One region of the Marinomonas sp. THO17 genome, then DNA from elsewhere that is predicted to be linked to it. Evidence: predicted binding sites of a transcription regulator. Region 1 holds the regulator's gene; each other region holds the start of a gene.

Region 1 (10,456 bases):
TCACTCAGGTTGTCGCGCTGAGATATGATGCGCAAGGAAACCTGATTGAGCGAATCAATGCCGAGCAAACCCTACACTACATCCAAACGTCACGTACCTTATTGGAGAATCCAAATATAGATAGGTATTCTATATCTGGTAGTTGGCACGCTCACGCTTCGCAAGGCACTATTGAGGATGGTAGTAACGACATTTTGCTGTCGCGTAATGCAGAAGCGGTAAAAAAATATAAGCAATCAGAAGATGTGATTTTGCATGCAGACACTATTCATTATTTAGACCAAGATAAATCATTAACCAGCCAAGGAGATGCAATTCTTATCTCTTCTCAAGGCAAAACTTCTGCAGGCAAAATTATTACTTATATCAATTCTGAAGAAGTCGTTATGACAGGATCAGTACGAGGAAATTATGAAACAACTCACTAAATTATCTGGTTTAATTACTCTGATAACATTAAGTCAATACAGCCTTGCTCTACCTAACGACATTGAAAAACCACTAGAGATTCAAGCAGACGAAGCTTCCTTTGACCAAAATACAGGGCAAGCAATTTACAAAGGGAACGTCATTGTTAAACAAGGTTCGATTGAAATTCAAGCCCAGTATTTAAAAGTAATGAGCAACCCTGAAACTCGACAATTCAGTAGTTTAGAGGCTTCCGGCACTCCAGCTAAATTCAGCCAGCAAATAGACTGGAGTGGTAATATCGTTATCAGCAAAGGCAATGAAATTCATTACTCCACAGATGAAGGTAAACTTGAAATCATTGGTGAGGGCTACCTAAGTCGAATGCAAAACTCCATCTCTGCAGACTATATTTTATACATGATCAATGACGGCACATTCAGCGCTGAGAAAAAAGATTCCGGTCGTGTATCTATGACCTTACAACCACAAACAAGCAAGGCAAACTAATTCATGGCTCGACTGGAAGCAAAACACCTAGCTAAAAGTTACAAAAAACGCCCTGTTGTGAAGGATGTCTCCGTTGCTGTTGAATCGGGTCAAGCCGTTGGCTTGCTAGGCCCAAATGGCGCGGGTAAAACGACATGTTTTTATATGATAGTCGGTATGGTTGCCAATGATGCTGGGGGAATTTTTATCGACGACCAGGACATTACTCAAGATGCCATGCATGTACGAGCCCAAAAAGGGGTGGGATATTTGCCGCAAGAGGCCTCTATTTTCAGAAAAATGTCCGTTGAAGACAATATTTCAGCCATTTTAGAAACCCGTAAAGAACTGTCTAAAACTGAGCAGAAAGAACGTCTAGAATCATTGCTGGAAGAATTCAACATCACTCATATTCGTAAAAATTTAGGCATGGCCCTTTCTGGTGGCGAACGGCGTAGAGTTGAAATTGCACGTGCTTTGGCAATGAATCCTAAATTCATATTATTAGACGAACCTTTCGCAGGGGTTGATCCAATTTCTGTAGGCGATATAAAGCTGATTATTAAACATTTACAAGACAACGGCATTGGCGTTTTAATTACCGACCACAATGTAAGGGAAACGCTGGATATTTGTGACAAAGCTTACATTGTAGGCAATGGTTACATCATAGCTTCTGGTGATGCCAGTGAAGTAATTAACAACGAACAAGTAAAAAAAGTCTATTTAGGCGACGACTTCCGCCTGTAACCCCTTATCATTGTTGTAGAAAGGGAGTAGTATGCATAACTCGTTCCAATTATTTATTAAATCAGACAGAGTTGCTCCATGAAGCAGTCTTTACAGCTAAAGCTCGGTCAACAATTAACCATGACCCCGCAGTTGCAACAAGCCATTCGCTTGCTGCAACTTTCGACATTGGATTTAAAACAAGAAATTCATGAATTCCTTGAATCCAATCCTTTGCTGGAATTAGATGACGACGACTTAACCGCCATCGACTTACCAGCCAGCATTGAATCTAAAGTCGAAAACGATACAAGCAAAGAAAAGGCAAACAGTGAGTCAGCCGAAGAAGCCCGATTAGAATCAGAATGGACGGAAAGTATCCCAGAAGAGTTGTCAATTGATAGCAACTGGGATGATACCTATCAAAGCTCAGCCGCAGTAAGCGATGTGACTAGCTTCGATAATGAAATGGACTTTGAGAGTCGTAATGCTCCAGCAGAGAGTATTCAAGACCATTTAATTTGGCAGCTCAATCTTACTCACATGTCAGACCGTGACTTGGAGATTGCTTACGCGATTGTTGATTGCGTTCAGCCTGACGGTTATCTGAGCATGCCATTAGAAGACATTCTAGAATCTCTCACAGGTGATCTAGAAGACCTTGAACTGGATGAAATCCAAGCTGTTCAGCACAGATTACAACGCTTTGATCCGGTCGGCGTATGCTCTATTGATTTACGGGATTGTCTGCTAGTGCAATTAGAAGCTTTCCAAGACCACCCTTTATTCAGAAGCACACAAAACTTGATCAGCCATTATTTAAATCTGCTAGGCAGTCGAGATTTTGTGCAGTTAAGCCGTAAAACCAAGCTTAAAGACGAAGCGCTTAAAGAAGTTATTCACCTTATCCAACAACTCAATCCGCGCCCAGGTTCCGCCATTGATGAAGACGACACGGATTATGTCATACCAGATGTGTCAGTTAAAAAGCGTAACGGCATTTGGCAAGTCGAATTGAATAATGACGCTTTACCGCCGATCAAGATTAACGAAACCTATTCTGCGATGGCCAACACGGCCTCTACAGCAGAAGATGTAAGCTACATCAAAAATTCCTTACAAGAAGCTAAATGGTTTATGAAGAGTTTACAAAGTCGTAATGAAACTCTGCTAAAAGTAGCCAGCTGTATTGTGAGTCGCCAGATTGATTTCTTCGAACTTGGCGAAGAAGCCATGAAACCTATGGTATTACATGATGTTGCCGAAGAAGTAGGCATGCATGAATCAACTATTTCTCGTGTCACTACACAAAAATACATGCATACACCAAAAGGCATTTTTGAATTGAAATACTTCTTTTCAAGCCATGTTAATACTGCGTCAGGCGGTGAATGTTCTTCTACCGCCATACGCGCTATGATTAAAAAATTGGTTGCTGATGAACCTGCTAAGAAACCACTTAGTGATAATAAATTAGCAACCATCTTGGCGGACCAAGGCATTCAAGTAGCAAGACGCACCGTTGCCAAATATCGTGAGGCGATGAATATACCGCCTTCCAATGAACGAAAAAGATTGATTTAACAGGTATTAAGTATCATGCCATTAAATTCACTATTAAAAGCCGATCTGGTGCTTGCTAAACAAGACATTGTTAGTAAAAAACGGGTTCTTGAAAGTTTGGCGGAGATCACTTCTAACCGCCTACACTGTGATAATGAAGCTGTCTATGACGCCTTGTTGGCACGTGAAAAATTAGGTAGCACCGGCATAGGCAATGGCATTGCCATCCCGCATTGCCGTCTAGAATCTGCCAATCGTACGGCCGTTGTTGTTATGTCACTACAAAGCCCCATTGACTTTGACTCTGTCGACAAACAGAGTGTTGACTTGATCTTCGCCTTAATTGTGCCACCTCACGAATGCGATCAACACTTATCGACTCTAGCGCAAATTGCTGAATTGGCGCAGTCACCTGACGCACTAGCAGAACTTCGTAACGCAAAAACCAATGAAGAGTTATACACTAGCTTTGAATCTTTAATATAAGGATGAGACAGCATGCAGGAAGAATCCATTACTATTATCAACAAGCTTGGCCTGCATGCCCGCGCAGCAGGCAAGCTGGTTGAAACCACATCACGTTTCTCATGTGACATCACCATTGAGAAGGACGGTCGTAATGTTGACGGCAAAAGCATCATGGCAATGATGATGTTGGCGGCAGGCAAAGGTACTGAAATCACTGTTAAAACCAATGGAGAAGATGAGGAAGAAGCGATTAAAGCCGTCTTGGCTTTGATTAATGATCGTTTTGGTGAAGACGAGTAGTTTCCATGTCTGAAAAAACGTTAAGCCATCTGCAGACCGTTAGTGAGTCCCTTGAGTCTGGGGCAACTATGCAGACGCGATACCTGCTTAACGGCGCCCTACCTGCACAAGATGTAGCCCGTTTACTCGAATCTTCCCCCCCAAAAGAGCGTAAATTACTTTGGGAGTTAATTGACTCTAAAAACGAGGGGGAAGTACTTCAATATCTAAGTGAAGACATAGGTGTCCAGTTCCTAAAAGAAATGGATACTGAGCGCTTGGTTGCAGTATCAGAACATTTTGAAAGTGATGACCTTGCCGACTTATTACAACACTTACCTGAAACGGTCGTAAAAGAAGTTCTTGCGTCTATGACGGCGCAAGACAGAACCCGTGTCGAAACCCTACTGAGCTACTCTGAGGATTCAGCGGGTGGCTTGATGAACACGGACACCATCACCATTCGTCCGAACATCACTGTGGATATCGTATTCCGCTATTTACGTCGTCACAATACCTTACCAGATATGACGGATAACCTGTTGGTCGTTAGCCGTTCAGATCGCTTATTGGGTACACTAACGTTAACCAAACTCTTAGTGAGTGATCCTGACGACACAGTACGCGACATCATGGAAACGGATTACACTTCCATCACCGCTGATACACCTGCCAGCGATGTCGCTCAACTATTTGAAAATATGGACCTAGTGTCTGCTCCAGTTATCGATGGAGAAAGCCAAAAACTGCTCGGCCGCATCACTATTGATGACGTGGTAGACGTTATCCGTGACGAAGCTGAGCACTCCATGCTAAGTATGGCTGGTTTGGATGATGATGAAGATACCTTCTCCCCTATTCTAAAAACCACCAAACGTCGCGCTATTTGGTTAGGTATTAATCTGATTACCGCCTTTATCGCCTCATATGTCATTGGTTTATTTCAACACACCCTAGACCAAGTGGTGGCATTAGCCATTTTAATGCCCATTGTCGCCAGCATGGGAGGCATCGCAGGCTCACAAGTACTGACCTTGGTTATTCGAGGGATAGCGCTTAACCAAATAGGATCAACCAATGCTCGCTGGCTACTCAATCGTGAATTAATTGTCGGTATGCTGAACGGTATCCTTTGGGCTAGTGTTATCGCCGCTCTTACGGCCGTTTGGTTTGACAATATTATGATTGCCTATATCATTGCAGGCGCAACCATCATTAACTTACTTTTTGCCGCTACCACTGGAACCTTATTGCCCATTTTATTAAAAAAAATTGGCATAGACCCAGCCTTAGCAGGCAGTGTTATTTTAACAACCGTGACCGATGTGGTGGGCTTTTTATCCTTCCTAGGCTTGGCCACTATTTTTCTTGTATAGGTTCTCATGACAGATTTTGATCAATTCGAAGACGAAGACGACACCCCTAAGAGCAAAACTCAGATCAAGCGTGAAATGGAAGCCTTACAAGAGATAGGCAAAAAACTCTTGCAACTGAGCAAAAGCCAGCAAAAGAAAGTACCTATGTCTGACACACTACGTGACGCCTTAAATGAAGCCGACCGTATTAAGCAACATGAAGCCACCCGTCGTCATTTGCAATACATAGGCAAAGTGATGCGTAGCGAAGATCACCAAGCCATCGAACAAAGATTGGCTCTGTTTGATACCACATCTGCCGCTTATAACAAGCTTTTCCATCAATTAGAGCTTAAACGCGATGCATTAATTGGTGAAAACAGTAAAGAAGAATTGGCTAACTACTTGGATGAACATCCCGAAGTTGAAGATATTCAAACTTTGCGCAACCTAATTCGTCAATCTCAGAAAGAAGTTTCCCAACAAGGCAAAACCACCAATCGTAAAAAGCTGTTTCGCTTCTTACGTGAAACAGAAGAAAAACGTTTAGGCTTAGCTGAATAATCTTATTCGTTTTACACTGTTATTTTCATAACAAATACACGAAAACAAAAATAAGCCCGTTTATCATCCCTTAACAAACGGGCTTATTACTATCTATTAATCCTAACTAACTAAATCGACGATGCTCAAGGCAGGGCATCTTTTCACGGTATTTAGCAATGTCTAATTTGTTAATTTGATGTACAAAATAGCCAGGCTCTTCCGACAAGCCAAGCAATTTTTCACCAAATGGTGAATACAAAGTGCTGTGACCATAGGTCTGACGTTTATCATTATGCCAACCACACTGATTCACCCCAAGGACGTAGCATTGATTCTCGATGGCCCGGGCTGCTAATAGTGTATTCCAATGCGCCTTCCCCGTAACATAAGTAAAAGCTGCCGGAACCAACAAAAGCTCAGCGCCCATTTTAGTTAACAGACGATACAGTTCAGGAAAACGTAGATCATAACAAATGCTTAATCCCACTTTAAAACCATCAATCTCGACGACTTTTGCTTGTAAATCCCCTGGTTCAATTACTTCGGACTCAAGATAAGAACCCGCTTTATCGTCTACAGTAACGTCGAACAAATGTATTTTGTCGTATCGCGAAATCACCTCACCTTGTGGGTTAATGACCCATAAAGCTTGACGCACACGATGGTTATCAACAGGCTCGCCCGCACCCGTTTCTATCGCAGGATGAGAACCAATCACCAGGTAAATATCCAAACTCTTCGCCAATTGCAGAACCTCTTCAAACAATTGATCCTGCACTTCTGATTCCGCCAGATCACGCATGGCTTTACCGTCAAATAAAAATACATTCTCTGGCAACACAACTAAACGGGCGCCATCTTTGGCGGCTTTAGTAACCAAACGCTTTACATCCAGCAAGTTTTCATGCCATTCATAACCACTGGTCAACTGAATAGCGGCAACAGCTAATGTCTGCATTAATCCTTCCTATCTTTTGGCGTGTAACGAACAGGCGTCATCACAGGATTACTGAATGGCCCTTCTACCTTGTATTTCACACTCGTCACTTTGGAGATTTGATCTCCAATCAGTTTGTCTGTGATAAAAAGCAAACCAGCCAATTGAGGCGTTCCCCAAATGAGACCAGCCAAAGGTAAGGTACCTGAGATTGGAAAAGTGGCCGTCAAGGTTTCATCCAAGGTTTCATCAACTATATTGGCCTTTCCTGACAGATAAAGTTCTGCCGTTGGTGAAATAATTGAAACAGGAGATTGAGTGTGTAAAATTCCTTTTTCGAGTTTCATTTCGCCTTTAAATTCATCGTATGTTAAGCCTGGCTCATAGATATCAGAAAAATCTAAGGTTAAACGACGACTCAGTGCCCCCATGTTGAAAATGCCTAACACTTTTAAGAAAGGTGGCAACTCATCCAGTGTACTAAAGTTTCCATCTTGGGCATTAAACTTAATGCGCCCAGACAATGTCTCTCGATCAAAATGAAATGGATGACCTTGCCAACTCAAAGCAACGTTAATATCAAAACTATTTGATGACACAAACGCATCGTCAGAAAATTTCTTCGTCAATTCGGCCAGATCTTTGCCCTGCGCATTTATATTAAAAGCAACGTTAGAAGTCTCTCCCGTATCTTGCCAAAACAAGCTAGACGAAAACTGACCTGTTTTCAAACTTGTGGTAATTGGCTCTACCGTCAAAGTATTGCCTTGCTGAGTAATATCAAGCTGCCAATCCCCATAAGGGCTTTCATTAATATATAATTCATCTACAGCTAACGTCATACTGGGTATATCTTGGACTGCAAATGGCGGTTTATCTGCTGCTTGATTACCTTGCTTCGCGTCATCACCTTCTGCTAACTGCCAAGTTAAAAAGCCGATATGCAAATCCGGCTTATCATTTATACTTTTCAATATAAAATTGACTTCATCTGCGTTTACCATGAAGGCTTTTTGTTGAGAGGCATCGTAACTGACTTTCAAATTATGCCATCGGTTGTCAGCATTCACCTCTAGCTGATCCACAATTAACTCAATTTTAGACAACCAACTAGGCGGTTCGTTTTTCGATACACTAGGGTCAGTTAATTTTTGCTGATGCAATGCAGCCAAATCGTCTTGCCATACTGGAATGGACAAAGCATCCAACTCACCTTTAATCACCAAACCTTTAGGAATGGTGTCAGAAAATACTAAGGCTTTATTAGGACTCAACAATATTTCACCACCAATAAATTGCCCTTGCTGTAATAAATATCGACCTTGCGATAAATTCGCATACTGAGTATCAATCAGTAAATCCTGATCATGCTGTCTCACCTTGACGACTAAGTTCTTAGTGCTCTCAGCCGTTTTACCAACAGGGTCAGGAAGATCCAAACCACTACCCTTCAAATCACTAGACAGCGTCAAATCGACTTGACCTTGCTGGGATTGATTTACTGTTAGTTGCGCTTGGTATTGAGACAGTCCTGAAAGTTTATCTGCTAGAGAACTAGGTAATCCTTGCCATAGCGCCACTTGCTTCGGTGCAAAGCTACCCTGTAACTCACCTAATACAGAAAAAACTTCATTCTCTCTACTTGAAGATAAAGTAAGATGGGATTGCCCACCCAGTAATTCCATATCAAAGACTGAACCAGCCAAACCACTATCTGAGCTGTAAGACAATTGCCCCTCTTTAACAGTTAAAGGCAAATTAATCTCACCAACATAAAGAGAATTCTCGTTAAAATTAAATTCTAAATTTAATTTTGGCTCTCGTTGAGTATCGAACGGCACAGCAACGTCAAATCGACCATTGACCCCTCCCTCTATCTGCCAATTGGAAAAGGGCTGCAATACAGATTTCGACAAAGGGGTTTGAGACAACATATCCATTATGTCTTTAGCATCACCCTCTACACTGTCTTCAATTTTCAACCATTCCGCTTTACCCTGCTCAAACGACACCTGAATACTGGCATCTGCAATTTCCATCTCGTCCAATTGAGCCGTTAACACTTGGGCATTCGCCGAATTCTTAGTCAATTCGAAACGGCCATTTAATTGCTTCGCTGTGGGCCATTTGGGATCAAAAGTGATTGCTAGATCACTGGCGGCCAACTGTAATCGCACATGAGAATCATATTGTTCAGCAAGATTGGTGTGCAGCACCAAATCCATTTCATCAAGCTGCCCTTGATTCTCAAAAGATTGCTTCAGCCATTGCTGTAATTCATCGCCCAATACGTTATTAGGCACATAAGTCAATCTATCACCAATCGCTATATTATTAGCGTGCAGGTCTAAAGCAAACCAATCAGCTTGATCTTGGCGAACTTCTAATCGGAAACCACCTTGAACCTCAGCGCCATTGCGGCTCAAATGCAAATCTCGGCCTGCCACCAGATAAATATCTTGCTGTTTTTGCCAGTACACATAACCAGAAACATCTTGAGTTTGCCAAGCATCATCATATAAGGCATCAAATGCCAATTGAGTTTGATTGCCAATAAAGTCAATATAGCCACTGGTGTCTGAAAGGCTGAACACAGCATTGATGTGATTGGCTTGTGGAATGCCATTGTGACCTTGTACCGAGGAATCCACCAAGTTGGTAATTAATTGAAAGCGCGGTTCTTGATCTTCAAGATAAAATTCAACACTGCCATTGATGGCAGTACCAGCCGGAGATAAACCTGACAACATCTTTGCTGCCCGTGTATCTTCGGGAATAAATTGAGCAGCAAGATCATTAGTAATAGACAAATCTAAGCGATCAAAGGCAATGCGCGTTCTTTGCGATAACTCAGACCAATTTACTTTTAGATCCGTTTTCATCTGTCTATTTTGACCGTCGTCAAGCAACAAATCATCTATTTCTAATTTGATACTGGGACTGTCTTGTTTGACTTCCAGCTTGGCTGCAGCGGACAAATGATAATTCTCGCCATCAGCAAAACCTAGTTGCAGCTGTGTATCAGCCAATTGCACTTCAAATTGTTTGCCAACCAAAGCGTTTAACCACACTTTACCGGATAGCTTAGCAGTAGATAACTTTCCTAAGCCATTAGGTCTCATGGATGACAAGGGCAAATCAAACTCAGGGACATTTATCGCCGCTTCAATACGATACAGTCCTAAAAAACCCAGAGGCTCTTCTATTCTTGCATCAAGTGTAAAAGCTTGTTTCTCATCATCGACAAAAAAAGATGACGTCAGTAAAGATTCAAACTTTTTTTGAAACAAAAAGGTTTCAGGAAAGGTCAGTTTATGATCGCCATAATACTGACTGGAGATGTACAAATTTGCATCCAATATAGAGAAATTCTTTTGCTCCGATAAATAGCCCAGCACCCGTTCAAGGCCTATATCATCATTGGCTTGCTGCTTTACCTGTGCACCTAGTAAGCGCCATTGGTGATCGGTTTCTTGCAAAGCTATCGTAGGACGCAAAAAACGAATATAAGTAAATTGGGGTTGAAAGCTTAATAGTGAACGAATGGTATCAAGGCGAACTCGTATTTCTTCCACAGCAATTGCCGACTCTCCATTTGACTGCAATTGAAAGCCTGTTATAGACAATACAGGATCAACACCTTCTAAAGCGCCATCAACTTCTTGCAAGCTTACCGGATAGC
Region 2 (10,456 bases), 1.2 Mb from region 1:
TTCATAAGAAGACAATCTTTCATCCATCATGTGATAAGGCAAATTAAAACGACCATGAAGTCGTCTGGCAAATTTACGCGCTCTTAGACACATCTCATTTTCCGTACCGTCCATATCCAAAGGCAAACCAACCACTACAGCATCAGGCTGCCATTCTGTAAAAATTTTTTCTATCGTTTGCCAATTTGGTATACCGTCTTGTGCTTTAACTGGTGACAATGGCTGAGCAGTACCGGTCAGACTTTGCCCAATTGCCACACCAATTCGTGTGGTACCAAAATCAAAGCCCAATACGGACTGTGTCGTATTGGGCTTTACTGTTTCTCCTGATGACGACTGTTGTGTCATTTTTAACTGTGCCCTATATCTGGTGAAAGCTTTGTCATATCAATACCCAGCACTTTGGTTGCCGCGCTAAACTGCAACTCACTTGGGGTATTAAATAATACGTCTAAATCCGCCTCACATACCAGCCAATCATTATTCGCAATCTCAGCCTCTAACTGTCCAGCATCCCAGCCAGCACATCCCAAGGTGACCAAAAAGGCGTTTGGACCTTTGCCTTTAGCAATGTCTTCCAAAGCTTTCAACGAAGCCGATAAAGACACCTGTGATGTTACCTTAAGCGTATTACCCCATTCTTTATCCGCTGTGTGCAAAATGAAACCACGCTCGGCTTCCACTGGCCCACCTGTGTAAATCGGCTCAGTAATTAACTTGGGATCTTCAATTGTCATTGCTAAATGCTTTGCCAATTCCCGAAACTCAATATTCGAAGGTCGATTTATGATAATCCCCATAGCACCAACTGGCGTATGTTCACAAAGGTACACGACAGTATGTTCAAAATGCGGGTCATCGAGATGCGGCATTGAGATCAAAAAATGGTTTTTAAATGAATCGAATAAAGTCATAACAATAGCCCTCTATAACTGGAATGAAATCGCAATTTAAAAATAAAAAAAACCTGCGCCAGCCTGGCAAAAGAACACAAACAGAAGAGCAAAGAAAACGGGCAAAATTCAGTCGCTGCTTTCAGTCAGTATAGGACAAAGTTCGAATTTACCTAGAGTTAGTCACATTTTGTTACCAAATCCCTTCAAAACTGCCCGCTCAGTTAGTACACTAGTTGGCACAAACACTTTTGTTAATGAAGTTTTCTTAATAGGTTCAAAACAAATGTCATTGCCATCATCACATTTTGAACAGGTTATTGCTGAACATGAGCCGGCATACCTTTGTTTAAAAACGGCAAGTTTGATGAATTGGTCATTACATTATCAAGCGGAAAGCATAGATTTACGCTACTTTTTCCATAGTGGTTGGTCTTCCTAGTCCCTACCATATTGCGATTTTTTTGTTCAATGCTGCCCCACTTTGGTGTCAGCCTACAATAACAAACAACTCAATACTTATGGTGAAAGAACACAATGACGACATTAAAAGCAATCGACTACACTAGCCCTACTGCACAACAAGACTTCGTTAAATCTCTGCACGAAACAGGCTTCGGGGTACTGAAAAACCACCCAATCCAACAATCCCTTGTCAGCGCGATCTACCAAGAATGGCAAGCTTTTTTTAACAGTGAAGACAAGCAAAACTTTGTTTATAACAAAGGCACTCAAGACGGATTCTTCCCTGCTGACGTTTCTGAAACGGCCAAAGGCCATACTAAAAAAGACATCAAGGAGTATTTCCATTATTACCCTTGGGGTCAATGCCCAGCGGACAAAAAAGCCTTGCTCGCCCAATATTACAGTGAAGCCAATAGCTTAGCTGCGGAACTACTGTCATGGGTCGAGTCGCACACCCCTGCGGACGTTGCGAAAAACTACACCCAGTCTCTTTCCAGCATGGTGGAAAACAGCGATCAAACCCTGCTACGTGTCTTACATTATCCTCCTTTGAAAGGTGATGAAGAGCTCGGTGCCATTCGTGCTGGCGCCCACGAAGACATTAACTTATTGACTGTTCTACCATCGGCAAATGAGCCTGGCCTTCAAGTCAAAGCCAAAGATGGCTCTTGGATGGACGTACCCTGTGATTTTGGCACTCTAATCATCAATATAGGGGATATGTTGCAAGAAGCTTCAGGCGGTTACTTTCCTTCCACGTCTCATCGAGTAATCAATCCAGAAGGATCGGATAAAACCAAATCACGTATTTCTTTACCACTATTCCTTCACCCGAAACCGGAAGTCGTATTATCCGATCGCTATACGGCACAAAGCTACTTACATGAACGCCTTGTAGAGTTGGGTGTCATTTAAACCATGAGGGCTTGTTCCATAACAGACAAGGAACAAGTCCTTTTCTTTTTGTAAAAGGGTGCAAATTCTGCGCATATTATCCGTTCTTTAAGCGAGTTACCTTTAATTTATTAAAAATGCCCATAGCACCTTCTTAATATTCATTTTTTAGGTATCCAATTATGAGCAGCAATCTTAATATCCAATTTGTCTCAGACATCATGTGTCCTTGGTGCGTAGTGGGTTTGGGTAATTTAAACAAAGCTCTAGCGCAGCTTGATGATTCTGTAACGGTAGATATTTCCTTCCAGCCATTTGAATTGAATCCCAATATGCCGCCAGAAGGACAAAATATCCAAGAACATATTATTGAAAAATATGGCATCACTGAACAAGAATCCGACCAAAACCGCGCCATGATCAAAGCCCGTGGTCAAGAAGTGGACTTTGATTTCAATTTTACCAACGACAGCCGCATGTATAATTCGTTTGATGCGCATCGCCTACTTCATTGGGCAGGCATTCAAGGCAAGCAAGCGGAGCTAAAAGCAGCGCTGTTTAAGGCACACTTTACTCACAACCAAGACGTGAGTGATTACACTGTGCTAGCCAATCTAGCTGCCAGTGTGGATTTAGATTTAACGGAAGCCAAAGCCGTATTAGAAGGTCAGTTGTATGCCAGCGAAGTACGTGAACAAGAAACCTTCTGGCAACAAAATGGCGTTCAATCTGTTCCAACCCTAATCATCAATAATAAATACGCGATTTCCGGCGGACAGCCGGCAGAGATATTTAAAGACGCATTAGAAGAAATCATGGCAAAAGAAAGCGTATAAAACACTTGGCAAAGACATAAAAATGCCCCGCAGGTGCGGGGCATTTTGTTACCAGAACAAGTCTATCAGCTCAGTAACTATTTAACATGGTTAAGGCATCCTAGAATGGATAAGGCGTCGCACTGGCTTTTACCGTCATCCACTGCCAGTGAGTATACAAATCCCAGTCTGCAGGGCCACACACTGCGCTGCCATTACCTGAAGCACCACAGCCACCAAATGGGTTAATGCACTCATCGTTCACGGTTTGGTCGTTAATATGCAACAGACCAACATGCAATTGCGCACCAATCGCCTGAGCACGAGACAAGTTATTCGAAATCACGGCACCAGCTAAGCCATATTCTGTGTTATTGGCTAACTCAATGGCGTCCTCATCTTTGTCAAACGTCACGATATTCACAACTGGACCAAAAATTTCTTCATCGAATGAGCGCATGCCAGGTTTTACACCACTCAATACCGTTGGCTGGTAAAATGGCCCTTCATGGGTACCACCAGCTTCTAGCTTCGCACCTGCCGCCACTGTATCTTGCACTATGGCATGTACCCTCTCTAACTGACGAGGATTGATAATAGGTCCAATTGCCACTTCACTGGTAGCAGGATTCCCCACTGGCAAATGCTTGGCTTTCTCGACAATTTTTGCCGTCAATGCTTCAGCCACACTTTGCTGAACAAGAATACGTCCAGATGCCATACAGATTTGGCCTTGATGGAAGTAAGCTCCCCATGCAATATTACTCGCAGCCACATCAAGATCCGCATCTTCCAACACGATTAGCGAGCTTTTACCGCCCAACTCTAAAGAAACTTTTTTCAGGTTACGACCACAAGCTTCACCCACTTTACGACCCGCTGCTGTGGAACCAGTAAAGGCCACCATTTGCACTTCAGGAGCGGCACAAAGTGCTTCACCCGCTTCCACACCACCTGGCAAAACTTGCAACAATCCTTTAGGAAAGCCTGCTGCTTCCAAAGCCATTGCTAAGATAAATCCGCCTGTCACTGGTGTTTGTGGGTCTGGCTTAGTGACCACAGCATTACCTGTAGCTAACGCTGGAGCAATAGAACGAATAGACAAGATAAGTGGGAAATTAAAAGGAGAAATAACCCCCACGACACCTAAAGGTTGACGCTTCGCATAAGATTGGCGTTCTGGTGTCGAAGGTAAGGTAAGACCGTTTGGTTCCAACGTCATGTTGGCTGCAAGCTGAAGAATGACAATCGCTTCTTTCACTTCATGCATACCTTTAGGAACAATACCACCCGTTTCACGTGCAATATATAAGGCTAAATCATCGAAATTTTCCTGTAGGAATTGCGCCGCCTTGTGAAACATTGCCGACTTATCTCTTGGTGGTACAGACAGCCATTCTTTTTGGGCTTTGCTGGCTTGCTGGCAAGCTAGATAAATATCGTCTGCTGTCGCCATGCCCACTTGGCTCATTGCCTCACCAGTTGCAGGTTCAATGACATCTTGTGATTGTTTCGCCGCAACCCAATCACCATTAAAAAAGTGACCTGACCATTTTTGTGATGTTAATACAGAGTTAGACATAAAATGTTCTCCTAAGTCTTATTTTTATTTGATCTCCAATAAATGGATTAGCCTGACAGAGCAATCCTCATGCCGCTTACTCAATTCCTTGATTGCTATTTACATAATTAACTGATTCTCAATAATTTTTCTCTTAAAAATCAAAAATCGAATGGGGTGTCGCAAAAAATGGATGAAGCAAACAGTTGACCATATGATGAAAAAACATTCAGACTAAGAAAAACGCTTAACCATTTCATCAGGGCAAATTGAGACAGCATAGTATGACGCATCCTTCTCGCATTTCATTGGCCGACATGGCAAAAAACGACGATACTGTTTTACTCAAAGGCAGTTCAAAGGAATTGGCGTCGCATCAATATCCTTCTATAGATGATCTAACAGAATGTCTGTATTTTTCCCCTGGAGATGGACGCATATGGCTAGAAGAAGAACGTATGATTCTCCTGCATACCTCTTCATTTGGCTTGTTACGCCAAGAACTGATTGATTCTCTTGGGTTAGACAAGTCTCGCGATATTTTAACCAGAACAGGTTACCTTTCCGGCATTAGAGATGCTGAATTAATCCGCCAACGTTGGCCAGATGCACAAGCAGCTGCCATCTTTGAAGCAGGCACCCATCTTCATGGTTTAGAAGGATTGGTGAAAGTAGAAACCCTACATTTTGAATTCGATACCGAAAAAGGTTTATATGATGGGGAATTTATCTGGCATCACAGTGCTGAAGTAGAAGAGCACATTGCCACATATGGCTTCGGCAGTTCGCCGGTATGCTGGATGGAACTTGGTTACGCTATCGGATATGTATCTGGCTTAGTCGGCTCACTGGTTGTCTTTCGTGAGGTCGAATGTCAGTGTATGGGGCATTCTGTATGTCGTGTTGTTGGAAAATCCGTTGAACTATGGGACAGTGTCGATGAAGACATCCGCTTTCTCAATACAAGAGCAACGACAAATAAAAATCCCGCTTCTGCTGACACAGCCTCACCAGATGACAACCTAGAAGAAAGTCAGGAAACGTCAATGATAGGCGTATCAGCCACCTTCACCGCAGCCAATCATGCCTTACAAAAAGTGGCTCCCACCAACGCAACTGTGTTATTTACAGGGGAATCAGGCGTCGGTAAAGAACTGTTCGCCAGTATGCTACACAAATTCAGCAAAAGAGAAGGTCCCTTTGTTGCCTTTAACTGCGCGGCGCTACCTGAAAACTTATTAGAATCCGAGCTATTTGGCGTAGAAAAAGGCGCTTATACTGGAGCCTCGCACAGCCGCCCAGGACGTTTCGAAAGAGCCAACAATGGCACCTTATTTCTCGACGAAATCGGCACCTTAAATCTTGCTGGGCAGAGTAAATTACTGCGCGCTTTACAAGAAAAGGAAATTGAACGGGTGGGCGGCATAGCACCTATAAAAGTCAATGTTCGTGTTGTGGCTGCCACCAATGTCGATCTGCGAGAGGCGGTCAAACGTGGTGAATTTAGGGAAGATTTATTCTTTCGCCTAAATGTCTTCCCTATTCATTTGCCACCATTACGAGAACGTAAAGCAGACATCCCCTTGCTGGTAAATCATTTTTATCGCTACTTTTGCCAACAACATAACAAATCCCCCACAGGCTTCACTCAGAATGCACGACGTGGCTTATTCAACTATGACTTCCCGGGTAACATTCGCGAATTGCAAAATCTCATCGAACGAGGCGTGATTGCCGCAGAAGAAAATGAGCTAATCGAGCTTCATCATGTGTTTCGCAATGAAAGCATACCAGAGGAAGTCATTTATTCTGTTAATCAAAAAGGCACTCTTAGCCAAACAAATAAACCTGTATCCAATGACAATTTAGGAGAACAGATTAAGCAATTTGCCGAGGGACAAGGTAACCTAGCATTAGAAGAATTGGAAAATCATTTGCTACAGACGGCAGTGGAATTGGCGCAAGGCAACTTATCTGAAGCCGCACGAAAGGTTGGCCTGACTAGACCGCAACTGGCCTATCGTTTGAAGAAGAAATCCGCTCCCTGATTTCTTCTTCAACATAGACCCAAGTTTGCTGTTATTCAACATAGACCCAAGTGTGCTGTTATTCAACATAGACCCAAGTGTGCTGTTATTCAACATAGACCCAGGTGTGCAGTTAAATGTAGGTAGACGCCAAGCCTCCATCAACAGGAATATTCGCACCACAAATCCATCGAGCTTGCTCCGAACATAGAAAGGTAATGACATCCGCCACTTCATCAGAAAAAGCAGGACGCAACATTCGATCAGCATCGGCTTGTACTCTTTCTTCCCCTAACATGCTGACAAAATCCCCTAAAATGGGAGTCATAACAGGGCCTGGCGCCACACAATTCATACGCACGCCATGATCTCTAAACCAAGGCAGAGCTTGTTGTGTGGTCCAAACAATAAGCGCTTCTTTAAAATACTGATAGCAAGTGTCTTGCTCTACAGGATGCTGTGCTAACCATTCGGCACCTGCATGATAGTCTTTGGTCGCAGCCAAGGCTTTATGTTCTGTTAAACGCTCTGGCCATTCCGCCCCTAAAATAGACGCCACGTTGACGACACTGGCTCCTTGGCTAAAACGCGGTAATAGGGACTCAGTCAAATAACGTAAGCCAAGATAATTAACTCGTCCTACCAATTCTGCTTCTGCAGTACCCGGAACACCAGCAATATTGCACAAAGCGTCAATTTGTTCAGGCAAGTGCGCAATGGCTTGATCAATAGCGCTAATGTCGCCCAGATCAACCTGAATGAAATCGTCCAAAGACAAACTAGCAGGGTTTCTATCCATACCAATCACTCTCGCCCCTTGATGGCGAGCAAACTTGGCAACATCAGCGCCGATACCAGAAGACACACCAGTAATCACAATCGTTTTGTTGGCTAATGACATATAGATTTCTCCTTATTTTTATTGTTCAAATCGCAAATCAATGACACGACCTAACGCCGTCATAGATGAAAAGGAATTGCACGGACCATGCCCACAAGACTAAAAATGCTGAGCGAGACATAAATGAAAAACTATATTATTGATTTAATTGATTTTATCTAAGCGACTTAATTGATTAATCACGGAATACTGAAAGGACATAGTCATTAAAATTTAACGATATGATGAAAAACCATCAAAGTATCGACAGTCGATCTTCATCATATAGAAAAGAAAAAGACAACCGCTCTTAGTCATTCACTTTGTGCTTGTAATTTCAGACGCTGCCGAATACGACTTAATGCCACAGGGGTAATGCCTAAATAAGAGGCAATTTGTTGTTGAGGAATGGTGTCTTTTAAATCTGGATATTCAACACAAAAATCCAAATAACGACGTTCTGCTGAGTGTTCAACAAAGGCACTTTCTCGCGTGTCTTTGGTGAGAAAAATTTGTTCCATGAAATGACTGTAATAGGTCAAAAAACCTAAGTCTTGATGCATCTGAGTATAAAACTCTTGCCAATCATAAGAGCTAATTACGCAATCCTGTAAGGCTTGTATACCAAATAAGGTCACCGAGTTTTCAACCATTGCACGAGTGGAACCAATAATCTTAGGTGCTCGTACAAAGGCCTTAGTAAATTCTTTGCCATCTTGGGAAATCTTCACATAACGCACCAGACCTTTATGCAAAAAGAAAAGTCGTTGAGCATAGTCCCCTTGGCGAAACAGAAAATCCCCTTTTGCCACAGCATGAAAGCTCATCGGCAAAGACAGTCTTTGCCAATCGATCTCAAAACCCTGCTCAGTAAAGTGACGTTGAAACTCGATCTCTAGTTGCGCCTTGTCCATACCCTTTCCACTGCGTCTAAATATCATTAGGCTAATATGATTAGATAAAAGTTTACCCTTCTACCAATGGTTTGATTTTAGTTTGTTGATCAATCAAATACAAAGCCACTAGCAAACACACCAGCCCCAATGCAAACCCCATATTCAGTAGCAAAGACCAGTTCCAAGTCGTCAAGACTAAATAAACTGCAACCCAAACAGGAATAGTATAAGACGCAGCCAGTATGCGATTCGCTCCCACACGACGCACCAATATCTGTTGCAGCATAAAGGTAAACAGAGTGGTGAAAATCGTGAGATATAAAGCGTTTAGCCAAAAGCCTAGCTGTCCCCAAGCCACATTAGCCAGATCGCCCCACCACAAGACAATGGGCAATAACCATATAGAACCAAACAACATGATCAGAAAGGCGCCTTCAAATGCCTCGACGGATTTCCCCCATTTTTGTACCGACACCACATGAAAGGCCAATAAAACAGAGGCTGCAAGAAAAATATAGTCACCTTTGTGCCAAACAAACGGTCCACTTCCTTGTGTCGCCAACAACACTAAAATAGCCCCAAAAGAGCCCAGCACAAAACCAAATACCTTAACGGGTGACATTGCTTCATCTAACCAGAACTTAGCGATCAACACGCCCATTAAAGGGACCAGAGTATAAAGCACGGACGTATGCAATGGCGTTGTCGATTGCAAAGCGATAAACATACCAATAAAAAAGCCAACCAAAGAACCACTAATCATTGCGTAATGCCACATCGTTGGCCCTTTAAACAAGGCTTTCATCTGCAACAGAAAATGATGCTCGGTCTTAACAAGATATTTCTTAAAGAACAAGATACCTGCCATCAACACTAGAGCAAAAACAAAACGAAAAAATGCTGTCGCAATCGGGCTGGCGTACATCACCATATTGCCCGACACCACAAAAGATGATGCCATCAATAAGGCCCATACAAAGAGCATAATCAGCGGGTTCATAACAAAGGTCCTTGTCTTAGTGACTATGGATTGATGGCATTACAAGCATGTACTTCTGCTAGTTTCGGAGCGATAAAACGATCAAATAAATGTTCTGCAATGACGCTTTCTACATGAATATGAAAGGCCTCAGCCAATAGCTTATGTAATGCTTCAGCGGACTCTATCAGACACTCGGTTTCAGTACCGTTTTGACGGATAAAGTACACATGATTACGAATCCCCGCCGTACGCTTATCATCCTTAATACTGGCTACCAAATTATTCACGAAGACAGCTTTAGGATGTTTTGAAGAATAGAAGTTTCCCAAGACACAATCTTCATCTGTGTAATGGGCCAAATCAAAGCGATATAGGGTATAAAACTGCTTAGATTGCGGCTTCCAAATTTGCAAATCGAATTCCCCATCCGCACTCTTCACAATACGGTAGGTATCCGTTGCAATGGTTTGTTCTATGTCTGGCTCTAAGCGCAATGGTTGCGTAGGACAATCTGCTCCAAATCCCATGTCAACCAGATACACATCATCTTGTATGCTGACCAAAGTAATTCTGTGAGTACGCGGACGATCTAATAATTGACCATTTAATACCCGCGCCATCACCAATCGTACGTCATAACCAAGATGGGACAAGAATTCAAAAGCCAATTTATTGTGCTCAAAACAATATCCACCAAACCCCTGGATGACTATCTTGTCGAGAATATGGGATAGATTTAAAGAAATGTCCTCACCCAATAACACGGCCAAATTATTAAAGCTGTACTGTGCAATATGATGAGATTGTAAGGAGCAAACAAAGTCCAAAGATTGGCTAGTCGGAACAGTAAGTTGTAAATCGTCTAAATAAGCCTGTAAATCTGACATGGTGATTCCCTTTGTATTTCGCAATAAAGTGGATCATACAGAGAAAGAAAAATAGAAGAATTAACCTAGGTTAAGAAGGCGCAAATTTTTCTACGCAGGCAAAACGACGGACTGATTCAAACCTTCTCTCATTTTTAGACAAGACGGGGTTTAGGC
Region 3 (10,456 bases), 890 kb from region 1:
ATTTCTTTTAACACCTGGCCACCGGTTTCATCCAATTGCACTGGCATCAAACGCGGTGCGAATTCAATCACACTGGTTTCCAAACCTAGGTTCTTAAGCGCATTCGCCGCTTCTAAGCCTAGTAAACCACCACCCACAACCGTGCCACGAGACACTTTTGCCGCGCAATCACGAATGGCATCTAGGTCCTCAAGGGTACGGTACACAAAAGTATTGTCTCTATCGTGACCCGGCATAGGCGGTACAAAAGGGTAGGAACCTGTCGCCAACACCAACAGGTCATAAGACAAGCTATCGCCCGATGCCAGTTGTAATGACTTAGCATCACGATCAATGGCAACGACTTGGCTGTTAGTAAAATAACCTATGCCATGTTGATCGTATAATTGACCATCGGTTAACGCCAAATCCGCAGCCGCCTTACCAGTAAAATACTCACTTAAATGCACGCGGTCATAAGCTAGATGCGGCTCTTCTCCGAAAACATAAATGGCAAATTGCTGCTGCGCACCTTGCTCAATCAGTTGCTCAATAAAATGGTGTCCTACCATACCATTTCCCACGACGACTAAACGTGGTTTATCCGTTGTTAATCTGTTTATAGTCATCTTCTTCCCCTTGTCGGAGTCTGGCGTTACCGAAACGGAATCAGGCGACGAGTGATTGGCAATAAGCTTCGCCAAAAATCAGCCGATCCAGCATGTCCGTAACCTTCGTCTTGTTTTGAATCAGCTGAAAATACCAGCTACCATCGGCGACGTTGCCGTATAGAATTGCGCCCACCAGTAGGCCGTCGTTGACCACCAGTTTGCGATAATGATTGGCGCCTACGTCTGCAAATACCAGACAAGCGTCTTGCGTATCAGGTTGAATCTTACCCACCGAAAACAGGTTAATGCCTGATACTTTTAGTTTGGTTGGCGTTGGTACGATAGCAAAGTTGGCAACAGCGCCAGCCAACACCTGAGTTAATACCTTAATTTGTGACCAAATCGGGGCCACTAAACCAAAGGTTTGTTGCTCAAATTCGCAACATTCTCCTAGTGCATATATATCGGCATCAGAAGTGGTCATTTGGGCATCCACCAAAATGGCTTTTTGTACGGCCAAGCCAGCTTGCTCAGCCAACTGGGTTTCAGGGACTATTCCGGCCGCCATAATCACCAAATCCACTGGTCTTTGCTGTCCATCACCATGCTGCAACTGACATACTAAGCCTGACTCATCATGAATAAATTGTGTGGGGCTGTCTGCTAGGCAGAACTCAATGCCCATACTCTCAAGGCGAGTTTGCAATAAACTGGCTGCCGCTCTGTCTAATTGTCTATTTAACAAGTGCCCACTGCGATGAAATACCGTAACTTGATGACCTCGTTTTACCAAGCCCACGGCGGCTTCTAATCCCAATAAACCACCACCAACTACGGCGACTTTTTGCATCACTGGCAATGCCATCATACGGTTAACATCTTGCCAGGTACGAAAGCCCATCACATTATCCGCCTTCGCGCCTTCAATAGGCAAAATATTCGCTCTTGAACCTGTCGCGAACACCAGTTTGTCATATTCCACCACTCGGCCAGAGGACAACACCACCTGCTTGCGCTCATTGGCGATTGCCACCACAGGGTCATCAGCAAGAATCTTGACGCCGGTTTGCTGCATCTTAACCAGATCCACCAGTGGCATGTCTTGGTCGCCAATTTCCTGTGCCAACAATGAAGACAACATAATGCGGTTATAACCCACTTTCGCTTCCTCACCAATCAAGGTGATAGTAAACTCAGCGTTTGAGTTATGAGCCAATTCCTCAGCTAATTTGCTGCCCGCCATTCCTGCACCGATTATGACTACTCGCATTTTGGCCAATTACCCTGTTACGCGTTAGCTACTTTTGCCGCAGATGGGCTAGTGGCTTTAGCTGCACCAATGATGGGTTCAACTTTACGTTGTTTTTCGTACAAGAAGGTCAGCACTTGAGCACGATAATCCACATACTTGGCGTCATTCGCCAAAGCCAAGCGATCCCTTGGTCGTGGTAAATCAACCTCTAAAATTTCGCCAATAGTAGCCGCTGGGCCATTGGTCATCATGATGATGCGATCAGACAATAACACCGCCTCATCCACATCGTGAGTAATCATGATGACAGTGTTATTTAAGTCTTTTTGGATCTCCATAAGAGAGTCTTGCAAATGGGCGCGAGTCAAGGCATCTAAGGCACCAAAAGGTTCATCCATTAAGAGCACACTTGGCTCCATGGCCAAAGCTCTTGCGATACCGACACGTTGCTTCATACCACCAGAAATTTCATCTGGACGCTTATCTGCTGCGTGTGTCATGTGCACCAAATCTAGGTTATGCATGATCCAGTCGTGCATTTCTTTTTTCGACTTGGTCTTTTTAAAAACTTGCTTCACCGCCAACTCAACATTTTGGTAAGAGGTTAACCAAGGCAGCAAAGAGTGGTTTTGAAACACCACGGCACGTTCTGGTCCAGGGCCTTTAACTTCCTTACCATCAAGTAATACGCCACCTTCTGTCGCGTCATACAAACCTGCCACTATATTCAAAACAGTGGATTTACCACAGCCAGAATGGCCAATCAGAGACACAAACTCGCCTTTAGCGATTTTTAAATTCACCCCATCCAAGGCTTTAAATGAACCTTTTGGTGTTGGGAATTCGATGGATACTTGACTGATGTCTAGATGCGTCGCCATGATCATTCTCCTATCGTAAAATCTGTGTCTTATCCCAAGACACAAAACGCTGAACCATCAACATGGCTCGGTCTAATAAAAAGCCGATGAAACCTATCATCAACACGGCCACCATAATGCGGCCAAGGGAGTTAGAACTGCCGTTTTGGAATTCATCCCAAACGAACTTACCTAAGCCAGGATTCTGCGCCAACATTTCTGCAGCAATCAGTACCATCCAAGCAATACCCAGAGACAAGCGTAAGCCTGTAAACATCAAGGGAATAGCAGAGGGAATGACGATTTTCATAACATGAGTAAACCAACCTAGTCGCAACACTTTTGATACGTTCAGCAAGTCTTTTTCCACCGCAGCCACCCCTACAGCCGTATTAATCAAGGTCGGCCACATACAACATAGGGTGACGGTGAACATGGAGGTTAAAAAGGACTTAGAGAACATGGGGTCTGCCGATACATAAGTCGCACTCACCACCATGGTCACCAAGGGCAGCCAGGCCAGAGGTGAGACAGGTTTAAACACTTGAATGATTGGGTTCAATGCACTGTAAACCGCATTGTTCAGGCCAATCAAGATACCCAATGGAATAGCAATAATACAGGCCAAACCAAAACCGGCTAACACGGTATACAAGCTGGTAAATATTTGATCAAAAAAAGTCGGTTTGCCTGTGTAACTACGAATTTTACCTACATAATTAGGGTCTTTCGCCTGACGTTTAGCAATTCGATCTTCTTGGCGTTGGTAAAATTTCTCTTCTTTTTCCCGTTCTGCTTGATGCTCAGCAATCAAATTTCCCCATTGCTGATACACCACAGTCGGGCCAGGAAACACCCCTAAAGAGGTATTCACACGGCTTGCTCCCACTTGCCACAACAAAATAAACACAAAAATGCCACACACTGGCAAAATAATGCTTTTCAGGGAAACCTGTTCCAGCTTTTCTTTAAGTGATGTGATGGAAAATTCCAACATAGCCATGTTCCTGCCCTTAATTGTAAAACACTCGCCAAAGGCAGTGAGCCAAAAGGCCCACTGCTTATCAGCTATTAGATTTGGTCATCACCTTTCAGACCAATTTTAAAGCTCTTCAGATAATCGTTTGGACGTTTACCGTCATACGTTACCCCATCGATAAATTCACTTTGTGGGGCTTTAAAGCCATCTTCCGTAGCAAAATCCGGGAAATCGGATGCTTGCATCAAGCCATCTTCAATCAAAGACTCCGCAGCTTGGGCATAGATATCAGGACGATAAACCTCTTTTGCTGTTTTCATGAACCACTCATCAGACTTAGGTTCTGCAATTTGTCCCCAACGACGCATTTGTGTTAGGTACCAAATGGCATCACTGTAGTATGGGTAAGTGGCGTTATAACGGAAGAATACGTTGAAATCTGGCACTTCACGCTTATCGCCTTTTTCGTACTCAAAAGTACCTGTCATACTATTGGCAATAACGTCATAATCGGCACCCACGTACTGACTTTGTGACAAAATTTCTACCGCTTCTGGACGGTTAGCATTGTTATTTTCATCCAGCCATTTGGCCGCACGAATCATGGCTTTCACCACTCGAATATGAGTAATTGGATACTCGTCAGCCCACTCTTTACTCACACCAAACACTTTCTCTGGGTTATTTTTCCAGATCTCGTAGTCGGTAATGACTGGTACACCAATGCCTTTGAATACCGCTTGCTGGTTCCAAGGTTCACCAACACAGTAACCATAGATAGTACCGGCTTCCATGGTGGCTGGCATTTGTGGCGGTGGTGTTACTGACAGCAAAGCGTCTGCATCAATTTGCCCACTGGTATCACCTTTCGCAGGTGCATAGTAACCTGGGTGAATACCACCAGCGGCTAACCAGTAACGTAATTCATAATTATGCGTCGACACAGGAAATACCATACCCATGTTGAATGGCTTACCTTCAGAGTTGTAACGATCAACAACCGGCTTCAACGCACTGGCACTGATTGGATGAACAGGCTTACCATCGGCTCCAGTTGGAATATTCGCTTTCATTTCATCCCAAACGTCATTGGAAACCGTAATACCGTTACCATTTAAGTCCATGCTGAAAGCGGTAATAATGTGAGCCTTAGTACCATATCCAATAGTGGCACCCAGTGGTTGACCCGCCAGCATGTGCGCACCATCCAACTGTCCATCGATTACACGATCCAAGAGAACTTTCCAATTCGCTTGCGCTTCTAAAGTAACGTAAAGACCTTCGTCTTCGAAGAAACCTTTCTCATAAGCAATCGCCAAAGGCGCCATATCCGTTAGCTTAATGAAGCCAAACTTCAATTCTTCTTTTTCAGGATAGTCCAATTCTGCATGGGCGGCTCCTGCCAATAAGAAAGAGCCCAATAGCAAAGCCGCCGTAGATTTTCTTACCGACTCAGCCACTTTTGGCAATTGCATAACCGTTTCCAAAGACCTCAAATTCATCGTCACTCTCCGCTTCAAAACACAAAAAAAAGGCGCATACCCACTACATTACTGTAATGGATAGGCGCCTTTGCCATTCTTTAACAACTCTACTTCGAGCTATCAATCATGTTCGTAACTGTGCAGCATCGTTGCTACTGTTACCTGATGTATGTTGCAAATCTATCTAATTTGACTTTGTTATCCTTGAAGCATTTATTATGCCAATAAAACCAAAGCATTGATTTTATTGGATTTTTAATAAAGAAATAATTTCCTATTGCCAGCCTAGATAATTTTATGCTCTCTTTTTAAGCATGGCGCACCATGAAAAGCACCTTTATAATGCTTTAAAACCTTTTAAAATCCCTTGTGAATGCAACACAACTCGACCTTCGGCCACATCTTCTAACCAAGTGGCTTCCTGCTGGCTTGATAAATGCCAAGCATTATCCATGGTACTGCTGATGTTCAACGCTTTTTCATAGATATCTTGACGATATACTTGAGCCGCTAATTGATTAATGTTCTGTGCTAAAGGTAGCTGTTGCCAGCGATGCATCTGCCCCATGACCCATAAAGCGTAACTTGGCAAAGGTCGATTAATTTCTTGCCCAGAGAAACGCTGATATGCCTCCATTGGCCAATCAAACTGACCTTTGGGTTTAATGGCACTGAAACCATACACCAACTGCTCTACCCGGCAATTAAGGTAGTCAGGATGGCTTAGTATGCTTAATAGTTCGGTCTGATTACTGACTTCATCTACCCACTCACACGCCAACTCTAATGCTCTTATAATAGCAATATGAGTCGCACCATTTTGCTCTGCCCAAGCCGTGTTCACACCAAATACTTTTTCTGGCGTGCTGCCCCAAATTTCATACCCAGTCACCAACATGTGGCCAACACCCTGCTCAACCGCTAGGCTATTCCAAGGCTCCCCCACACAATAACCATCGATTTCACCCGCTTTTAAACTGGCCAACATCTGTACGGGCGGTATCACTACTAATTGCACGTCGTGATCAGGATCAATATTCGCACGCGCTAGCCAATCTCTTAGCTGATAGTTATGGGAGGAATAAGGGTAAACAATAGCAAAACGTAATGGTGATGCTTGCTCTTTACGCTCATCAATATAACGTTTAAGTGCCACACCGTTGCGAATGTCTTGGGTGCTATTAGCAAAGCCCGTTAAGGCTTCATAAAGCGCGTTACCTATGGTAATACCATTGCCATTATGACTGACGGTAAATCCCGTTTGCATAGCCGTTTTGATACTGCCGACACCCAAGGTTGAAGCTATCGGCATGGAAGCAAGCATGTGAGCGCCTTGCAGAATATTAAAAGTCACTTTATCGCGAATACTCGCCCAAGAAGCTTCTTTAGACAATTCTACTGCCACTCCTTGCTGAGCAAAAAAGCCTTTCTCTTTAGCAATGACAAAAGGGGCACAATCAATCAGAGGGATAAAACCAATACGCACACTTTGCATATCCCTATTGATATCCTGTGTAACATTAGGATCAGGATACGTCATTTCGTCCCTCCCATAATCTCCATTACCGAAATAATATTTCGAGCCACTTCCGTCATTCGCTGGCTTCGATCCATCGCCAATTTTCTAAGCGCCTGATAGGCAGCAGGCTCATCACATTGTTGATGTTTCATGATCAAACCCTTCGCTTTTTCGATTAACTTGCGATCTTCAAGTTGAGTTTTTACCGTTTCCAATTCTGATCGCAAGGCTTGGAATTCTCTAAAACGCGCAATGGCAACCTGTAAAATGGCTTTCACACTACCACTATTAACACCGTCCACTACGTATGCACTGACCCCAGCACGTATGGCCGCCTCCACATGACGAGAATCATCTTCCTCGGCAAACATAACAATGGGTCTGGGATTATCTTGGGTGAGTCGTGACATGTTTTCCAACATATCGCGATCTGGAGATTCAATATCAATAATCACCATGTCAGGCTGACATTCCGTAACAGCTTGACTAAGGTGTTTGGCATTTTCTAAACGTCGAATAACACGATAACCACTGTCCAACATGGCTTGCTCAACAATAGCAGCTCGGGCAGGTTCATTATCGACCAACATCACGGTCAATTCTTGTTGTGGGGGCGCAGGCATAGTGCACTCTCTTCTTATACAAGCTCATTTAAACGCTATAAAGCAAGATATGCGCCATTAACGAACATAGATTTAAAAAACAAAGGGGTCTGTGAAATAACTTAAAAATCAAATGATTGAATATATTTAAATGTATAAAAGCAGGTTGAAATCAAAATCATACTTTGCCAAACAAGCAGAAAAGCGCTGCAAGAGTGCAAACTTGATAAAATGAAAAATTAATGCACCATTAGGTAACTTTTCGCCTTCAATGCTAAGGTCAAACGATCACCTGTATCCGTTTTCTTATAGATTGAAGTAAGATGAGCTTTAACCGTTCTTTCTGTAATGGCCATTTCATGGGCCACTTGCTTATTAGACAATCCCGAGGCCACCAAACGTACCACATCCATTTCACGTTCAGACAGTTCACTCATGTCCAAACTAGGTTCATTCAATTGTTCAGTAGATTGACTGATTAATTGCTGAATAAAGGCTTTCCCACCCCAGATTTCTCCAGAGTCAATCACAGAAATCACCAATGAAAGTTGTTCTTGACCGATATAGGGTGCACATTGACCATTCACACCTACTGAAAACATACGCAAAGCCGCTTGCTGACTGGCTTGATTGGGAAAAACAAGCAGTTTCAATGAAGCAAATTGTGATCTCAAAAGCACCACGTCTTCAACCTGCTGAGAAAAAGTGACATCCGCTAAAAATACAAAACAATAATGAAATGTCTGGTTTGAAGTGGATAAAGCTTGTTGTGCCTCCTCCAGATTCATGACTTTTACCAATTCAGCACCTTTTGGCACTACTTTTAACCAGTGCTGCCAAACCGCTTCATCTGTATTCCAACACAATATTTTCAAAACCTGACTCGTATCAATAGGTATTTATATTATTCTAACCAGCTGACAACATTTGGTTGTTAACATTTGTTATCCACTTTAATAGGCAAACAATTTTTTGTAATTAGCGTTCACGTAAGGCATTTTGCTTGGCTTTCAAAATGGGTTTTAATAGATAATTTAATAGGGTCTTTTTCCCCGTGATAATATCCACGCTAGCTTGCATACCAGGGATGATTGGCAATTGTGCATCAGCTGAACCCAAGAAATTTTTATCAGTTCTGACTCGCACCAAATAAAAGCTATTACCCTCTTCGTCTAAAATGGTATCCGCACTGATGTTTTCAACCGTACCATCCAAGCCACCAAAAATAGCAAAGTCATAAGCAGACAACTTCACCACAGCGGGCAGATTTGGTTTGATAAAGCCTATGTTCTCAGGTCGTATTTTAGCTTCGATCAATAAAGAGTCTTCAATCGGCACTATCTCCATCAGATTCATACCTGGCTTGATAACACCACCGACAGTGTTAATCTGAATCTGTTTAACAATACCCTTTACCGGCGAACGCACCTGAGTACGCGACACCTTATCCTCCAAAGACACGCTGGCTTCGCGAATTTGATCCAACTTACTGCGCACATTGGTCAATTCTTCTTGTGCATCCGCACGAAATTTAGCAACACTTTCATCTAGCTTACTTTGCGCTTCTTTAAGTGCTGCACGAGCACGTGGAATCGCTAACTGAGTTGCTTCCAAGTCTCCTTGCAGTTGGTTGACTTCGCGCTCTAATTGCAAGAGTTCAACCCGCGATACCGCCCCTTGTTCAAAAGCTGGCCGCGTTAATGCCAGTTCTTCTCTAGAAAATTCATAACTCTGTTTGAGATTGTCCAGCTTAGCTTGTAGTTCAACGATTTCTTGCTTTTTCTGTTCTATTTGCTGCTCAAAACCTGCTTGATTGGTACGCAATGACTCTAGACGGTTGTCGTATAGATCCATCTCTCGATTCACTACCGAAGGATAATTGCTGCGTAAATCCTCATCAAACACTGGCGGCATACCGTCAGACTCGCCTTGCAAGCGTGACGCTCTGGCTTGCAAGTTGATGAATTCTGCCTGCTGCTCCCGCAAAGAAGACAAGGCTTCAGTGTTTTCAATAGTCATGAGGATCTGACCTGAATTGACCACTTGACCGACCTTGACGTTAATTTCTTTTAAGATCCCGCCTTCCAAGTTTTGAATTTGCTGCACCTGACTGGAAGGAATTACTGTCCCCTCACCCACAGTCACTTCATCCAAAGCGGTAAAATAGGCCCATACTAGAGACGTCATGATGAATAAAAAAATCACCCAAAGGATAATACGTCCCCCCCGAGGGGTTCTCAGCATTAACGCAGCATTTCTATCGGATAGGTAACCAAGGTCACCTTGTGTTACTGAGCGCTTACTCATAATCAACTAACCTTAAGCTTACCTTGGCGCAGTGCTTCGTGTACTTGTTCTTTCGGACCATCAGCAATTAAACGACCATTGTCCATCACAATAATACGATCCACCATGTCCAACATGGACGCTTTGTGTGTAATCAAGATCAAGGTTTTATCGCGCAAACTTTCCATCAAGCGACGCTTCATGCGTGCTTCAGTTGTGTTGTCCATAGACGCTGTTGGCTCATCAAGAATCAGCACCGGTGGATCGAATAACATAGCACGAGCAATCGCGATACTCTGTCGCTGCCCTCCCGATAAAGAAGCACCTCGCTCACCCACCAGGCTATCCAATCCATTAGAACGTCGATTGGCAAACTCAGATACTCCCGACAATTCCGCCGCTCGAATAATGGCATCATCTTCCATGTAAGGTGCACCCATCACTATATTGTCCTTGATGGAGCCATAGAAGAGGTTTACATCCTGCGACACCGATCCTAGGTTACGACGTAAATCGGTAGGGTTAATCTGTCGAAGATCCACACCATCAACTCGAATGGCGCCACTGCTGGGAGTGTATAAGCCCGTCATCAGCTTGCCTAATGTGGATTTACCCGAACCAATACGCCCAATAATAGCGACCTTTTCCCCTTGACGAATATTGATATTAATGTCCGTAATAGCCGCTTGATCCTGATCTGGATAGGAAAAATTCACAGCATCAAACTGGAACTCTCCTTTAAAGGTTGGACGGTGCACAAACTTAGTGTCTTCTGGGTTCTCCACCGGTGAAGACATAATTTCATTGAGAGAGGTAAAGGCCGACTTAGCTTGATTATAACGGGTTGCCAAACTGGCCACTTGCGCCATTGGCCCCAATGCACG

Evidence for each region. Region 1 encodes sigma-54, which starts transcription at its own class of promoters, with help from an activator protein. Its sites were predicted from a motif close to TGGCACNNNNNTTGCTNT; they were not measured.
Region 2: the regulator sigma-54 is predicted to act here: its motif matches at 4,707-4,724, upstream of ABXS85_RS13850 (benzaldehyde dehydrogenase).
Region 3: the regulator sigma-54 is predicted to act here: its motif matches at 7,347-7,364, upstream of ABXS85_RS05110 (ANTAR domain-containing protein).

Annotation. Positions count from the first base shown of each region.
Region 1 is NZ_AP031575.1:193,013-203,468, reverse strand. It holds gene lptC (LPS export ABC transporter periplasmic protein LptC) at 1-428, shown strand, start outside; gene lptA (lipopolysaccharide transport periplasmic protein LptA) at 412-918, shown strand; gene lptB (LPS export ABC transporter ATP-binding protein) at 922-1,647, shown strand; gene ABXS85_RS00875 (RNA polymerase factor sigma-54) at 1,726-3,210, shown strand; gene ptsN (PTS IIA-like nitrogen regulatory protein PtsN) at 3,226-3,675, shown strand; gene ABXS85_RS00865 (HPr family phosphocarrier protein) at 3,688-3,957, shown strand; gene mgtE (magnesium transporter) at 3,963-5,312, shown strand; gene yjgA (ribosome biogenesis factor YjgA) at 5,319-5,855, shown strand; gene ABXS85_RS00850 (carbon-nitrogen hydrolase family protein) at 5,962-6,795, opposite strand; gene ABXS85_RS00845 (YhdP family protein) at 6,795-10,456, opposite strand, start outside.
Region 2 is NZ_AP031575.1:2,903,260-2,913,715, reverse strand. It holds gene ruvX (Holliday junction resolvase RuvX) at 1-348, opposite strand, end outside; gene ABXS85_RS13870 (YqgE/AlgH family protein) at 351-914, opposite strand; gene ABXS85_RS13865 (hypothetical protein) at 1,180-1,335, shown strand; gene ABXS85_RS13860 (2OG-Fe(II) oxygenase family protein) at 1,431-2,273, shown strand; gene ABXS85_RS13855 (DsbA family oxidoreductase) at 2,435-3,088, shown strand; gene ABXS85_RS13850 (benzaldehyde dehydrogenase) at 3,189-4,649, opposite strand; gene ABXS85_RS13845 (sigma-54-dependent Fis family transcriptional regulator) at 4,913-6,676, shown strand; gene ABXS85_RS13840 (coniferyl-alcohol dehydrogenase) at 6,789-7,556, opposite strand; gene ABXS85_RS13835 (Crp/Fnr family transcriptional regulator) at 7,850-8,449, opposite strand; gene ABXS85_RS13830 (DMT family transporter) at 8,502-9,431, opposite strand; gene ABXS85_RS13825 (arylamine N-acetyltransferase) at 9,455-10,300, opposite strand; gene ABXS85_RS13820 (EamA family transporter) at 10,435-10,456, opposite strand, start outside.
Region 3 is NZ_AP031575.1:1,080,545-1,091,000, forward strand. It holds gene nirB (nitrite reductase large subunit NirB) at 1-608, opposite strand, end outside; gene ABXS85_RS05085 (FAD-dependent oxidoreductase) at 649-1,860, opposite strand; gene ABXS85_RS05090 (ABC transporter ATP-binding protein) at 1,878-2,723, opposite strand; gene ABXS85_RS05095 (ABC transporter permease) at 2,734-3,699, opposite strand; gene ABXS85_RS05100 (CmpA/NrtA family ABC transporter substrate-binding protein) at 3,774-5,183, opposite strand; gene ABXS85_RS05105 (CmpA/NrtA family ABC transporter substrate-binding protein) at 5,503-6,705, opposite strand; gene ABXS85_RS05110 (ANTAR domain-containing protein) at 6,702-7,307, opposite strand; gene ABXS85_RS05115 (response regulator transcription factor) at 7,526-8,161, opposite strand; gene ABXS85_RS05120 (HlyD family type I secretion periplasmic adaptor subunit) at 8,265-9,593, opposite strand; gene ABXS85_RS05125 (type I secretion system permease/ATPase) at 9,596-10,456, opposite strand, start outside.